Regions from separate parts of the Paenibacillus sepulcri genome, predicted to be linked through region 2. Evidence: a T-box and tRNA genes for the amino acid it is inferred to sense, from the RefSeq annotation. Region 2 holds a T-box; the other regions hold tRNA genes.

Region 1 (3,111 bases), 5.6 Mb from region 2:
AAACAGCATTGCCATCTGTACCCGCAAAAACGAACCCTTATCCGCTGCCGCATCCAATCTCATTCAAATGATCCGCCGGAATCCTTTTACCAAAGCTTATTCTGATTTTATTTAAATCCCATTACAGCACCCGATGGGAAACCTCGCTCATCTGACGAAACCACCTCAGAAGCTCTTGTCCGATCGCATGCGGGTTCTCCTCCAGCAGATGATGGAAGCCCGTGCCGATATGGAACAACGACAAGTTCCGCAGATTAGAGAGGCACCAGTTCAATTGAGGCTCGCGTACGGTGCAGCCGGGCGTTGCATAGAACAAAATTTTCGGAATGTCACTGCCTGTAAACCACACGTTGCGCTCCTCCACGGCTTGTACAACATCGCTTGGCTCGCCTTCAACGGGAATCTGATTCGGGAACACCCACATCGGCTTCCGCTGATCCGGATTTCGGAACGGTTCCCGATACTGCTCATGTTCTTCCGGCGTTAGCGTCCGGTTGATGATAATATGAGGCATGCCTTCGATAAATACACTGTTATCCCGCATGAACGCCCACCCCTCCTCAGGATCGCGCAGCTTCTGAAACAGCTCTCTGGATTCCGGCGGGGAGAAATCCGACCAGGACGCATTCGGATACAAGGCTTGCGGCTCTATCATCGCTACGGCTTTCACATTATCCGGATGGTTGGCCGCCACCTGCAAACCAATTGCCATTCCCCAATCATGACCCACCAGGACGATATCCTTCAATCCGAGCTTTTCGATGAAGCGGCTTATATAATCGACATGCTCCAGAAAGGTGTAGCCGATATCCGGCTTGTCGGATCTGCCCATTCCGATCAGATCGACCGCAATGCATCTGGCGGATTGCTGCATATATAGGATCACATTCCGGAACGTGTAACCCCAAGTGGGATTGCCGTGGAGAAAAACAACAGGGATCCCGGTCCCCTGATCGATATAATGCAGCTGATGACCATTCACATCAAGATAACGGGATTCGAACGGAAAATCTTCTCCAACAGGCAGCGTTTCAAGATTGGACATTTGTGATGCAGCTCCTTTATGCTTGAGTTCTGCTGTTATCTTAACATCCTTGCCCGAAGGCTCATTGTAAAAATGCGACACGATCGAATCGAAAAAAGAAGTATTCCCCCGCTCCGCTGTCAGGGAATACTTCTTTAAATGGTTCTTCGGTTTCTATTACATATAAAAAAACTCTTCATCAAGAAGAGTTTGGCTTGAGGGTTTGGTGCGGTCGAGAGGACTCGAACCTCCACGGCATTGCTACCACTGGAACCTGAATCCAGCGCGTCTGCCAATTCCGCCACGACCGCATAAGTTGGTATTTCTTGTGGCATATCTCTTAACCACGAGATTTATCTTATCATCCGTACAATCCGAAGTCAATCATCCGGGATAAAGTTCCACAATTCGAAATACTCAATAATTAATAGCTTTTACGCTGTTCATTCCTCCCCTCTAAAAAGCAAAAAACTCCAGCCAACTTGCCGGAGTCTTATTATCGTAATGTTACTTAAACAGTAAATATAGTTATGATTCACAAAGGATCATGCAGCGGGTTCATCTCCAGGCTTTTAAAAAAGCAGGCCCCCGCAAAGCCGGGAAGCCTGCTATTGAATTCCTATTTGACTCATTCAAACAAGTCGCCGAACACGTCCATCATGTTTTTCTTCTTTTTATAAGGTTTGCCATTCTTGTCGTAGCCTCTTGAACCGTAAGCATCGTTCGAGTGATCATCCTGCCTATAGCCGCGGCTGTCTTGATTATCATAGGAGACCTGACGCTCCAAACGGTCATATTCGCTGCGGACCTCGCGAATTCCGTTCGTCAGCTTGTCCAGTTCACCACGGTCAAGCCAAACGCCTTTGCATTCGGGACAGACATCGATGACCACGCCGTTCTTCTCCACCTCACGCATACGCGCATCATCACATACGGGACATTTCATTATGAATATCCTCCATTCAATTCATGTCGTTGCTCGGTCTTTTCTACGTTTGAATGGGGCTGAGGTTTCATGTTTTGTCCTACGCAGCGTAAAGAAGATGAATCCAGCGAGCGTTCTATTTCATAATGAACATCACCGTTGCCCCGTCCGGATAGTCCTCCAGCTGATTGCTGACCCAAGCGCCCGCTCCCCGGTTATCCGATGGGGTTATGTAAGCAATATCGGCATTCTCGCCGCCTTCCGCACACATGGCCATCGGCCACTCGTCGCGGTCAAAACCTTTTTTCGTATCAATGCCCTTCAGAGAGGCTTTTCTATTCTCATCCGCTCCATCCCTGTCAATGGTGCAGACCGGCGACTTCCCCGCTTCAATAGCCTCTTTGATGTGCCTGGCTGTCTTCGGAAAACGGTCGGTAGGAAAATGAATGGAATAATCCGCTTCTCCGTATACCGGCGCTTCCGTCTGTTCCTTCAGAAAATCCAGACGGGGAATAATAAATAGGACGATAACTGCTAATAATAGGGCGAATATGCTGCTCTTCCGTTTCAAAGTCTGAACTTCCTCCTGGTTGTGGTCAATGATGCTTACTGCCAAGGAAAAACAGCAATCCTGCCGGGTTCCATTTTGGCTTTAGACTTCCCAATTGCTGCTCCGGGGCTCAGATGCCGGCTCGATGATATAATTCCGCTTCACCTTCACGATCCGTCTGTTCGGCCGGCGGATTGCTACAACTTCATCGTCCCAGGCCACTACAATTCCGATCACGTCATTGTCTTCTATGCCGTCACGGACCACACGAATCCGTGTGCCTTCCACCCGATATGCATCCAGTTGTTCCTCTGATATCACGGTTTTCGTTTGCCCCCTAACCCTCTCATCATGTATCCCTATATGTAAAAGACCCCAATGCCCAAGTTTGCTCATTGAGGTCTCTTACCCAATCTATGCTGTTGTCAGCTCACCGTTTCGTTCGAATCAATGGTTTCATACCACTCATCAAGTACGCGCGACGACATGACACGACTTGAAATATAATCAGCCTGCTTGGCTGTGAATTGTGTTTTCCAATCCATCTCAAGCTCTTCGGACAATTTGACAATGGTTAATAACTCGGACCAGGCAACATAGCGTTTGTACCAA
Region 2 (3,111 bases):
GCTTACCGGCAGTTTGCCACCGTTTACGACCGTCTCATGGAGGACATGCCCTATTCCGATTGGCTGCGGTTTGCAAGGGAGTGCTGGGACCGCTACGGCATCCCGCAAACCGTCGTCGATCTGGGCTGCGGCACGGGGAGTCTGGCGATTCCGCTCGCTCGCTCCGGTTTTCAGGTATTCGGTATCGATCTCTCGGCTGACATGCTCAGCATCGGGCGGAGCAAATGGGACGAAAGTCCGCAGCAGGCGATTCGGTCCTCTGCTGGCGCCATCCGCTGGCTGCAGCAGGATATGTGCAGCTGGGAGCTGCCGGAGCAGGTTGATGCCGTTATCTCCTTTTGCGACTGCATCAATTATTTGACGGAAGAGGATTATGTGGAAGCCGCCTTCCGTGCCACCTACGAAGGACTTAAGCCCGGCGGCGTCTTTCTTTTCGATGTGCATCCGCCCAGGACTCTGCAGCGTTACGCGGATGAGCAGCCCTTCGTGCTTGATGACCGGGATATCGCCTACATCTGGACGAGCGATCTGGACAGCGAACGGGTGGAAATCGAGCATCATCTGACGATTTTTGTCCGTGAGTCGGATGAAGGGCCGTCCCATTACAACCGTTTTGAAGAGATTCATGTCCAGCGGGCTTATCAGCCGAAGTGGATTCGGGAGGCGCTGGCGAGAGCGGGGTTTGGCAGGGTGGAATCGTTCGCGGACTTTAGGCTGGCTGCGCCCGATGACCGTTCTGAGCGGCTCTTCTTCGCTGCGGTAAAATGAAGACTTATCCAGATGTGCTCTTGACATGCGTGGGGGTGCTTCTTTATAATCGAACTAATCATTTTAGGTTTGGCGTCGATAAGGAGCAGTAGTTTCCTTGAACTGGATTCAGAGAGCCGGCGGTTGGTGCAAGCCGGACCAGAGGGGTTATGAACTCGCCTTGGAGCCGCACGTGCAAGCAGGCATATTAGCTTATGGCCTGTCAAAGCGTGCCGTCCCGCCCGCGTTAAGGGTTCGAGTGAGCAGCGGCAAAGCATGCCTGTTGTTAACTAGGGTGGTACCACGGGAGATAATCCTCTCGTCCCTAGCGTTTACGCTGGGGGCGGGAGGTTTTTTTATGAAAAATATGCGAATAAGCAAATGAAATCGGGAGGCAATGGTAATGTCACAGGAACGTCCAGAGCAGCAAGGCTATAACCCACTGGTCATTGAGCCGAAATGGCAGATGTATTGGGATGAGCACAAGACTTTTCAAACGACTGAGGATCCGGGAAAACCGAAATTTTACGCGCTGGATATGTTTCCGTATCCATCCGGCTCAGGGCTGCATGTAGGCCATCCCGAAGGGTACACGGCTACCGATATCGTCTCCCGCTACAAACGGATGAAGGGCTATAATGTCCTCCACCCGATGGGCTGGGACGCGTTCGGACTGCCTGCGGAGCAGCATGCTCTGGATACGGGGGAGCATCCTCGGGAAATTACGGTCAAGAATATCAATAATTTCCGCAGACAAATCAAGTCGCTTGGTTTCTCGTATGATTGGGACCGCGAATTCAGCACCACCGATCCCGATTATTACAAATGGACGCAGTGGATATTCATTCAGCTGTTTAACAAGGGACTCGCTTATGTGGCGGAGGTTCCTGTTAACTGGTGTCCTGCGTTGGGCACAGTGCTTGCGAACGAAGAAGTCATCAACGGCCTGAGCGAACGGGGCAATCATCCCGTCATCCGCAAGCCGATGCGCCAATGGGTGCTGAAGATCACGGAATATGCGGAGAGGCTGCTTGAGGATCTGGAGGAACTGGACTGGACCGAAAGCATCAAGGACATGCAGCGCAACTGGATCGGCAAATCAAAGGGAGCAGAAGTGACCTTTGCCATCGATGGCTATGAGGAATCGCTGGCCGTGTTTACGACAAGGCCCGATACGCTTTTTGGCGCAACATACTGCGTGCTTGCGCCGGAGCACGAGCTTGTCGCTCAAATTACGACTGCGAAGCAGAAGGCTGCCGTGGAAGCTTACCAGGAGTCGGCCGCGCGCAAAAGCGATCTGGAACGCACAGATTTGGCCAAGGACAAAACGGGCGTATTTACAGGAGCCTATGCCATCAATCCGGTGAGCGGAGCCAAAACACCGATCTGGATCGCCGATTACGTTCTTGCCGGATACGGCACCGGGGCCATTATGGCAGTACCGGGCCATGATCAACGCGACTGGGAATTCGCCAAGCAGTTTGATCTGCCTATAGTGGAGGTTGTTCAGGGCGGGACGATCACCGGGGAAGCCTACGCCGGAGACGGTCCCCATGTGAATTCGCAATATTTGAATGGATTGAACAACGAAGAGGCTATCGCCCTGATGATCCGCAAGCTGGAGGAGAACGGCAAGGGCAAAGGCAAAATCACCTACCGCCTTCGCGACTGGCTGTTCAGCCGCCAGCGTTATTGGGGGGAGCCGATTCCGATTCTTCATCTGGAGGATGGCACGATGAAGCCGGTTCCGGATGATCAGCTGCCGTTGCTGCTGCCGGAAATCGATCAGATCAAGCCTTCCGGGACGGGCGAATCGCCTTTGGCGAATGTAACCGAATGGGTGGAGACGATTGATCCGGAAACGGGGATGAAGGCGCGCCGGGAAACCAATACGATGCCGCAATGGGCAGGCAGCTGCTGGTACTATCTGCGGTTTATTGATCCTCACAACCAGAATGAGCTTTGCTCCAAGGAGAAGCAGGCGCAGTGGCTGCCGGTGGATCTGTATATCGGCGGCGCGGAGCATGCCGTGCTTCATCTGCTTTATGCGCGCTTTTGGCATAAGGTGCTGTACGATCTGGGCATTGTGGATACGAAGGAGCCGTTCCATAAGCTGGTCAATCAAGGCATGATTCTTGGCATGAATAATGAGAAGATGAGCAAATCGCGGGGCAATGTCATCAATCCTGATGATATTGTCAATGAGTTCGGGGCAGATACGCTGCGGATGTATGAGATGTTCATGGGACCGCTTGAAGCTACGAAGCCATGGAATACCAACGGTGTGGAAGGGATGTACCGTTTCCTCAGCCGCGTATGGCGTATGGCGATCGGGGAAGACGGCGCTCTTCATGCGAAAATATC
Region 3 (3,111 bases), 5.6 Mb from region 2:
GTGGCCCCAAACGTGCTTCTTGTTGATCTTGCCGGACTTATTATTTGGTGCGATATACCCTAAACGTTGAAGAAGTCGACCTTGGACATGACATGATCAATGGTGAATTGATGTAGATACTCAATGGTGTTCTGTTCCGCATTGTGGAGAATTTTTTCCAGCTCCAGATCCAGAAACTCCCCGGCCTCCCCGCAATCCGCTTCTTGTGCGGGCTCTTTTCCTCCCGTGTTGACTGCATCATATATATCTCCGAGCGTAAGCGCGGCAGTATCTTTTTTGAGAATATATCCTCCCTCACGACCACCCTTGGATTCCACGATTCCGGCGCTGGCCAAGGCTTGAAGAACTCTTCGCAGGAAAGTGGCATGGGAATCCACCTGGCTGGCAATCATGGCACTTGATAAAATGCCCCTGCTTTGGGCTAGCCAGACAACGGCATGAATGGCGATTTTGAAATGCGGCGGCCCGAAATCGATTCGTTTATTCGCTGTGCTCATTACCGCTCACTCCCTTCTTCATTACAGCATGTCAGAGTTTCAATATGTGTGTAATATAGGCACATTATATGTTTTTTACCCGTCTGTGGCAAATTCTATTCAACCTGTTTCCTCTGGTGCATCTATTAGAAAAAGAGAGCCAGTCGTGATTGGCTCTCTTTGATTTGATTTCTATAGTATCGCCTGTACACATCTGCCTGTTGAAGCTGACGACTGATAATTTGGATACCAGAACAGCCGTCATTAACCCGGGAAATTCGCCAGCTCCGAGCTTTGCAGCAGAGTAAGCGCAACGGATAGAATCAGCAGCACAATTACGGGCAATAACGCGGTTACCGGATCCTTGACCCGAATATGGGCGGCGGCAGCGCCCAGCATGATAAATCCAAGCCAGATGCCTGCCCACGCCGACCAGCTCGGCTCCCAGAAGCCGATGACCAGCGCGATCACCGCTATATACTGGGTCAGACCGGTAAAGACCCGAAACCATTGCGGCAGCTTCAAATGCGCAAAACTATCCACCTGCATTTTGGTGCCAAAAACCTTCATTGAACCCGCCATCAGAAACATCAGACCTAATAGGATTTCAATAATCATGACTAAAACGTCCACATCGATCTCTCCCCGCATGTTCTTTTTTTAACACAATGTTCATGACCATGGCTGTAATCATAAAGCGCAATACATCAATACTCATCTCCCCTTGCCAGCCTTCAGCAATCCTCAGATTTAATTGCAACTGATGTAGGCACATTATAGAACGAAAGCGTAATGAATGCAATACTGAATTAAACTATGAGATAGTCTCCAAATGTATGCCTTTCATGGAGAGGAGCAAAACGCCAAGAGCAGTAACCGGACGAAGCCGCTTCTGAACAAACAAAAAAACCCTTCCTGAGAAGAGTTAGTTTAAAGGTATGGTGCGGTCGAGAGGACTCGAACCTCCACGGCATTGCTACCACTGGAACCTGAATCCAGCGCGTCTGCCAATTCCGCCACGACCGCATATTAGCGAGAAAATCATTTTCGCTCAATATTCAATACTATACCGTTTATCTATGAGAATGTCAACATTATTTTCCTTAATTATTGAATCAGCAACAATATGATGGAGAATAAACCGGTGCAAATATTGATTAAATACAGGAAGGATACCACCTGAACCGGTTTCATGCCTGTTTTTAACAATACATAATGCGCTTGGGAAGCGTCTGCCTTATAGAAGGGAACGCCTTTCATCATCCTCCAGATCACAACACGGACATTGTCCAGGATCGGAACGCTGAGCGCAAGAATCGGAATGAACAAGGACAGGACTGTCGCCTGCTTGAAGGCTCCGTCTAGCGCAATAACGGCAAGGATGAAGCCAAGAAAAGTAGCCCCTGCATCGCCCATGAACACTTTTGCCGGCGGCCGGTTGTATCTCAGATAACCCAGGGATGCGCCCACAAGAATCGTAGCCATCATCGCCGACTCGCCCTGTCCCATTACAAGCGCGACCACCAGAAGCGTTGTTCCCGATATAGCGGATAATCCGCTGGCCAAGCCGTCAATCCCATCTGTAAAGTTAATTACCGTTGTTACGCCAAAAATCCATAAGACGGTGAAGAGGAACTGGAACAACTCGGGAAGTACGTAATAGCTTCCCGTGAAGGGATTCTCAAAGCCGCTGAATACAATCCCCGAGCTGTAGACCAGAATGGCAGCACCCATCTGAACCACAAATTTTGGCAGCGAGGCAAATTCCTTGCCATGCGTCTTGTACCAGTCGTCGACAAGGCCGATGACCAGAATGATCAGGCCGCCTCCGAGAATAGCCCCGGTCTTGATCCAATTATCGTGAACAAATATCAGATATAAAATGACAAAGGCAGCATAAATCGCAATGCCTGCGGTCAGCGGAATCGGTTCCCGGTGAATTTTGCGTTCGTTGTTGGTTTGGGGCTTGTCCACAAATCCGATCCTGAGCGCCAGCTTGCGAAGCGGCGGTATAAGCGCGATAACAATAGCAATAGCAAACACAAAAGCGATAATATAATTCATATCATTCTCCTTATCGATCATGATAACCTATCTGAAATTATAATCATCCCCCCGCTTAAATGCAATCCTTACACAGGAGCTTGCGCTGTTCACGCTTTTTAGCCAGCGGTCCGTTCAGTTTTTGTTCAGACTGCCCTGATATGATCGGCTTAAGACAAGGAGGCGATGACCATGAATGGAATCAAAGTAATGGTAGTCGACGATACCGCATTTATGCGCATGATGATGCGCGGCCTTCTGGAGAGTCTGGGTCTTGAGGTTGTAGCGGAAGCCGGCAACGGCATTGAAGCTGTTAATCTCTATAAAAGAGTAAGACCCCAGCTTGTGACCATGGATATTACGATGCCCGAAATGGACGGAGTCAGCGCCCTCAAAAATATCAAGCAGGTCGATCCGGCAGCTAAAATTATTATGTGCTCTGCGATGGGACAGCGGGAAATGGTCCTTGAGGCCATTCGAAGCGGCGCATGCGATTTTGTCGTCAAACCGGTGCAAAAGGAACGATTGGCCGAGGCGATATCCAATCATTTCCAGACCTTCGCAAATTCAGCCGGGGGTGGCCATATTTAGT

Evidence for each region. A T-box is a leader RNA that pairs with one kind of tRNA and senses whether it is charged. The one in region 2 lies ahead of leuS (leucine--tRNA ligase), so its partner is inferred to be a tRNA-Leu.
Region 1: it has a tRNA-Leu gene. The T-box ahead of leuS (leucine--tRNA ligase) is inferred to sense a tRNA for this amino acid. The anticodon was not compared.
Region 3: it has a tRNA-Leu gene. The T-box ahead of leuS (leucine--tRNA ligase) is inferred to sense a tRNA for this amino acid. The anticodon was not compared.

Annotation. Positions count from the first base shown of each region.
Region 1 covers NZ_JBHRUP010000001.1:7,138,815-7,141,925, reverse strand. Annotated here, with positions in the region: gene ACFOLF_RS31085 (LysR substrate-binding domain-containing protein) at 1-115, shown strand, start outside; gene ACFOLF_RS31080 (haloalkane dehalogenase) at 122-1,045, opposite strand; tRNA gene ACFOLF_RS31075 (tRNA-Leu) at 1,249-1,335, opposite strand; gene ACFOLF_RS31070 (TFIIB-type zinc ribbon-containing protein) at 1,653-1,970, opposite strand; gene ACFOLF_RS31065 (NucA/NucB deoxyribonuclease domain-containing protein) at 2,086-2,520, opposite strand; gene ACFOLF_RS31060 (hypothetical protein) at 2,602-2,820, opposite strand; gene ACFOLF_RS31055 (hypothetical protein) at 2,925-3,111, opposite strand, start outside.
Region 2 covers NZ_JBHRUP010000001.1:1,541,806-1,544,916, reverse strand. Annotated here, with positions in the region: gene ACFOLF_RS07090 (class I SAM-dependent DNA methyltransferase) at 1-768, shown strand, start outside; T-box leader at 835-1,077, shown strand; gene leuS (leucine--tRNA ligase) at 1,151-3,111, shown strand, end outside.
Region 3 covers NZ_JBHRUP010000001.1:7,155,525-7,158,635, reverse strand. Annotated here, with positions in the region: gene ACFOLF_RS31165 (RrF2 family transcriptional regulator) at 60-497, opposite strand; gene ACFOLF_RS31160 (DoxX family protein) at 741-1,109, opposite strand; tRNA gene ACFOLF_RS31155 (tRNA-Leu) at 1,416-1,502, opposite strand; gene ACFOLF_RS31150 (glycosyltransferase family 4 protein) at 1,584-2,540, opposite strand; gene ACFOLF_RS31145 (response regulator) at 2,712-3,110, shown strand.